Regions from separate parts of the Fictibacillus halophilus genome, predicted to be linked through region 1. Evidence: riboswitches for the same ligand, from Rfam matches in the RefSeq annotation. Region 1 holds a riboswitch; the other holds the start of a gene.
The links. A riboswitch is a leader RNA that binds a small molecule or an ion and turns the genes downstream of it on or off. The one in region 1 is predicted to bind S-adenosylmethionine.

Region 1 (3,181 bases):
TCCGCCGCCGACGATGCCTGCCATGGCTGAATAGCCAAGTAAGCTGATTGCGGTTACCGTTATCGCTTGAACGATTCCCGGCTTCGCTTCTGGAAGGAGTACTTCACGTATGATCATCCATGGCGTAGCGCCCACTGCAACGGCCGCTTCGATCACTCCTTTATCGATCTCTCGTAAAGAGGTTTCTACGAGCCTCGCAAAGAAAGGGATGGCTGCGACGGATAAAGAGACAGATGCTGCAGTTGGTCCGATCGTTGTTCCGGTGATGAGTTGAGTCAACGGTAATAAAGCGACTAATAAAATGATGAATGGTACAGAGCGGACCAAGTTCACAAGAATGCCTGCTATCTGCTTGATCCACACATTCTCAAACAACAGACCTTTGTCGGTAACAAACAGGATGATTCCCAGCGGTAGACCAACAATTAATGAAACACCTAGTGATATGGCGACCATATATAATGTTTCAAAAAATGCTTTATTCAAATCTGGAAGGATATTTAAAATAGAATCAAGCAACTTGTTTCACCACCTCAAGATTTTCTATGCGACTTTCAATATACGAAATCGCTCGCTTTACTTCTGCCTCTTCACCGACTAGTTCCATGATGAAGATTCCAAGCGGCGTGTCTTGAATATATTCGATCTTACCGTGAAGGATATTTCCTTTTACACTAAAGTTTTGGAAAAGCTCAGAAACTACGGCTTCTTCTGCAATGGCCCCTTTAAACTGTATCTTGATGACGGTCCCTTTTCTGTTCTTTAGGAGCGGTTCTGGTAGATCCATCTGAATCACAGAGCTGATAAACGTTTTAGTAAGCTCTTTTTCTGGGTTAGCAAAAATGTTATACACATCTCCCGACTCGATGATTTCCCCATCCTGCATGATGGCCATTCGGTGGCAGATTTCTTTTACCACTTCCATCTCATGAGTGATCAGCACGATCGTAATTCCTAATTTTTTATTGATGGACTTCAGAAGGGAAAGAATAGATCTCGTTGTATTCGGATCAAGAGCTGAAGTAGCTTCATCACAAAGTAAAACCTTCGGGTCATTGGCAAGAGCTCTCGCGATGCCTACTCGCTGTTTCTGGCCACCACTCAGCTGAGAAGGGTACTGATCTTTTTGATTCTCTAATCCCACCATCTTCAAAAGCTCGTATGTCTTACGGTTGATTTCCTCTTTCGTTTTCCCGGCTGCTTTTAAAGCGAAAGCGATGTTCTCAAAAACCGTCTTCGCACTGATCAAATAAAAGTGCTGAAAGATCATACCGATTTTAAGACGCTCCAAGCGCAGCTCCTTTTTCCCTAGCTTCGTAATGGAGATGCCATCGATTTTGATTTCTCCTGATGTTGGTTTTTCCAATAAATTAAGACAGCGCAGCAACGAACTCTTCCCAGCCCCGCTATATCCTACAATGCCAAAGATCTCACCTTTTTCTATCGTCAGTGAAACATTTTTCACTCCGATGATCTCTTTGCCTTTTACTTTATATAATTTCGTCACGTCCTTGATTTCGATCATATGTCCTCCCCCTTACCATATAAAAAAGCCCTCTTCATTTCATGGAAGAGGGCGAATAAGTAAACATCGACTTATCTTCCAGAATGAATCATCATTCTGCAGGAAGTAGCACCGTTCCAATATGGAGGTTGCCGGACGTCATAGGGCCTGATCCCTCGGTCTCTCTGAATAAGCATTGCATTATTGAATTAAGTTATAGTTGTCATCATACGCTCTGTCTAAAAGTTCTGTCAATACTTAATTTTATCGCTTTAAAGTGTTAGCGCTTACATAAGTTGATATCAAAGGTTTAATTATTTTAGGGTTTTCTCCGAGTTTTTCCAAAATGAACGATGGCAGTTTCTGTGCTTCCATTAAAGTTTTGAAAAAAACATAACAAAAAACCTCATCCGAGAAACTCAGATGAGGTTGAATATGTATATGGAGGAGGTAGAGGGATTCGAACCCCCGCGGGTCGTTAAACCCCTGTCGGTTTTCAAGACCGATCCCTTCAGCCGGACTTGGGTATACCTCCGTGTGACTGACAAGAACTATAATAACATGATGATAAATAAAGTGTCAACGGTTTTTAAAAACTTTTTTTGTTTTTTATTTTACCTTTTTTGGAGGTGCATTTTTACGGTACGTGTTCTTTTATTTATTACACGTACGCCGCTAAAACAGTGCTTACCACCTGAAACCTTTTACACCCTTAAACATACAAAAGCTGACTCTAAAAGCCCTTTTAGAGACCATTTTTGAGTCAGCTTCTTCATTTTTTACTTAATAACTTCTTTGTTACCCATATATGGACGCAGAACTTCTGGAATCACTACAGTTCCATCTTCTTGTTGGTAATTCTCTAAGATAGCGGCTACTGTACGACCGATCGCAAGTCCAGATCCGTTTAGCGTATGAACGAATTCTGGCTTTCCTTTTGCATCTCTACGGAAACGAATTTGAGCACGGCGCGCTTGGAAGTCCTCAAAGTTAGAGCAAGAAGAAATCTCGCGGTATTCACCATAGCTAGGAAGGTATACTTCAATATCGTATTTCTTAGCTGCTGTGAATCCTAGGTCAGCCGTACACATGCTGAGTACGCGGTACGGAAGGTTGAGCAGCTGAAGTACTTTTTCAGCGTGTCCTGTAAGCTTCTCGAGCTCTTCATAAGAATCCTCAGGTTTAACGAAGCGAACAAGCTCTACCTTGTTGAACTGATGCTGACGGATCAAACCGCGCGTATCGCGTCCTGCAGAACCTGCTTCAGAACGGAAACAAGCGCTGTACGCCGCATATGTGATCGGTAGTTCGTCAGCTGTTAGAATCTCTTCTCGGTGCATGTTCGTTACAGGAACCTCAGAAGTTGGAATCAAGAAGTAATCTTCTTCGCGAATTTTAAATGCGTCTTCTTCAAACTTAGGAAGCTGACCTGTTCCTGTCATGCTTTGACGGTTAACCATGTACGGAGGCAGCACCTCTGTGTAGCCATGCTCATCTTCGTGCAGATCCATCATAAAGTTGATAAGTGCACGCTCTAAACGAGCTCCTAGACCTTTATAAAAAGCGAAACGGCTGCCTGTCACTTTTGCTCCACGTTCAAAATCAACGATATTGAGTTCAGTTGCGAGATCCCAGTGAGGTTTTGCTTCAAAAGCAAACTCAGGAACATCTCCCCAA
Region 2 (3,181 bases), on a different contig from region 1:
TAGCTTGTGGTGATGTTACGCCTCTTTCTGTTCCTGCTAGTTTGCTTGTGTATCCTGATAAGAAGTGATACATTGCTTGTTCTTTAGTAAGTTTGCTGATTGGAGGCAGTACACCGAATGCGTCAGCTGTTAAGAAGATGATTGTGTTCGGGTGTCCTGCGACACTTGGTTGAATAATATTTGGAATAGCATCAACAGGATACGCTGCGCGTGTGTTTTCTGTTAGTGAAGAATCTTTATAATCAGCTTCTCTCGTAACTGGGTCGATCATCACATTCTCTAAAACACTTCCAAAACGAATCGCGTTCCAAATTTGTGGTTCTTTTTCTTTAGAGAGGTCGATTGTTTTAGCATAACATCCACCTTCGATATTGAAGACACCAGTGTTAGCCCAACCATGCTCATCATCTCCGATCAAACGACGATTCGGGTCAGCAGATAAAGTAGTTTTTCCAGTTCCGGATAGTCCGAAAAATAAAGCCACATCTCCTTCATTCCCAACGTTTGCAGAACAGTGCATAGATAGAATGCCTTTTTCAGGTAGAATGTAGTTCATGACAGAGAATACAGATTTTTTAATTTCACCTGCGTACTCAGTACCACCGATCAAAACAATTTTCTTCTCGAAAGAAACGATAATAAATGTCTCGGAGTTTGTTCCATCTTCAGCCGGGTTAGCTTGAAATCCTGGCGCTGAAACAACTGTGAATTGAGATTCATGAGTATCTAGCTCATCGTGGTTCGGGCGCACAAACATTTGATGAGCAAAAAGGTTATGCCATGCATACTCATTGATTACTTGGATAGGAAGGCGATACTCGCGGTCTGCACCAGCAAACCCTTTAAATACGAATAATTCTTCTTTATTCCCTAAGTATTGGAGGACTTTTTTGTATAATTTATCAAAGTTTTCTGGTGAAAATGGCTTATTTACCTTTCCCCAATCGATTGAATCTTTAATGGAAGCATCTTCAACGATAAATTTATCCTCAGGGGAACGGCCTGTATATTTCCCCGTTGTAGCTTGAAGTGCTCCTGTGGATGTAAGGATGCCCTCGTTACGCTGAAGAGATTTTTCTACTAAAACCGGAACAGGTAAGTTCTGGTGAGTTGTTTCACGGGTCACAAGATCGTTTAAGGTTGTCGTAAATTCCAAAGTATTCATATGAGACAGTACCATCCTTTATCCTAGAGTGATATATTCGAAAATTAGTATAACACATTGAATTAAATAATGTATACTATTTTATGAAAGTGCATCAAAAAAGTTCTTGCTTCCTAAAAAAAGATTAAAATCATGTGAATTATCCATCTTATTTAAAACGCTTTCATTCTATAGAATATAATACTCTAAACTAATTGCTATTCATAGGGTTTTCTATTGACAGAGAGTGCTCATTACGCTATCATATTTCGAGAACGGCTACTCTTATTCTGAGTAGGTGGAGGGACAGGCCCTATGAAACCCAGCAACCGACATGAAAGTGGTAACAATAACGCCACTGGAAATGAAAAGGTGCTAACCTGCAAGGTGAAAATAACCTTGGACAATAAGAGGTTGAAGGCATTATGGTTTTAAAACCTTTTCCCTCGTGAATGTATGTGAAACAGGGAAGGGCTTTTTTTATGCCTTTTTCAGGTTAAGAACATAAACTGTGTAAAATAGATAAGAATAAAGTACCGTATCATACTGAAAGCAGTTAAAGGGAGGATATTAACTTGTCCAAAAAAGTTAGTCGTCGTTTATTTACATCAGAATCCGTTACAGAAGGCCATCCAGATAAGATCTGTGATCAGATCTCAGATGCGATTCTAGATGAAATTTTAGCTAATGATGCAAATGCTCGTGTAGCATGTGAAACATCTGTAACTACAGGTCTTGTACTTGTTGCAGGTGAAATCACAACTTCTACTTATGTAGATATCCCAAAAGTTGTACGTGAGACAATTAAAGAAATCGGTTATGATCGTGCAAAATATGGTTTCGATTCTGAAACGTGTGCAGTATTAACTTCTATCGATGAGCAATCTGCTGATATCGCGATGGGTGTTGACCAAGCTCTTGAAGCAAGAGAAGGTTCTATGACAGATGCTGAAATCGAAGCAATCGGTGCAGGTGACCAAGGTCTAATGTTCGGATTTGCGTGTAACGAAACAGAAGAGCTTATGCCTCTTCCAATCTCGCTAGCTCATAAATTATCTCGTCGTCTTACAGAAGTTCGTAAGACTGAAGAGATTCCATACTTACGTCCAGATGGAAAAACTCAAGTAACTGTTGAGTATGATGAGAACGATAAGCCAGTACGTATCGACACAATCGTCATTTCTACTCAGCATCACCCTGAGAACACACTTGAAGAAATTCAAAGAGACATCAAAGAAAAAGTAATCACACCTGTTGTTCCTGCTGAGTTGATCGACGAGAACACAAAATACTTCATCAACCCAACTGGCCGTTTCGTAATCGGTGGACCACAAGGTGATGCTGGTCTTACTGGCCGTAAGATCATCGTTGATACTTACGGTGGATATGCTCGTCACGGTGGCGGTGCATTCTCAGGTAAGGACGCAACTAAAGTTGACCGTTCAGCTGCTTATGCTGCTCGTTATGTAGCTAAGAACATCGTAGCATCAGGTCTAGCTGACAAAGTAGAAGTTCAGCTTGCTTATGCAATCGGTGTAGCTCAACCCGTTTCAATCGCTGTAAACACTTTTGAAACAGGAAAAGTTTCTGAAGAAGTTCTTGTAGAACTAGTTCGCAACAACTTCGATCTTCGTCCGGCTGGAATCATTAAGATGCTTGATCTTCGCCGTCCGATCTACAAGCAAACTGCTGCATACGGCCACTTCGGACGTACTGACATCAATCTTCCTTGGGAAAACACAGATAAAGCTGCAGAGCTTAAGAAACAAGCGAATATTTAATGATATGTTAAAGCAGACTTCCTAATGGAAGTCTGCTTTTTTTGTAGTGATCCGTCAGTTAAGGAGGATCTGTTGAAAATCGAAAAAATTTTTAAATAAGGAATTAATCAGAAGTTTTACTGAAAAAAATGTACCTTATTGACGGATATAATTGTGATTACCTCGTGTAAAATTCTTGGTGTCCCCCTGATAAACATTTGAACCGCTAATGTTTATCAGGGGGATATAAAAATTAAAATATAGGGATATCTTAATA

Region 2: another riboswitch for S-adenosylmethionine. It lies ahead of metK (methionine adenosyltransferase); the one in region 1 lies ahead of I5J82_RS20075 (methionine ABC transporter ATP-binding protein).

What each region holds. Positions count from the first base shown of each region.
Region 1 is NZ_JAEACF010000007.1:7,079-10,259, reverse strand. Features, by position in the region: gene I5J82_RS20080 (methionine ABC transporter permease) at 1-456, opposite strand, end outside; gene I5J82_RS20075 (methionine ABC transporter ATP-binding protein) at 512-1,525, opposite strand; SAM riboswitch class I at 1,594-1,700, opposite strand; tRNA gene I5J82_RS20070 (tRNA-Ser) at 1,947-2,039, opposite strand; gene serS (serine--tRNA ligase) at 2,284-3,181, opposite strand, start outside.
Region 2 is NZ_JAEACF010000001.1:2,368,257-2,371,437, reverse strand. Features, by position in the region: gene pckA (phosphoenolpyruvate carboxykinase (ATP)) at 1-1,165, opposite strand, end outside; SAM riboswitch class I at 1,427-1,557, shown strand; gene metK (methionine adenosyltransferase) at 1,720-2,925, shown strand.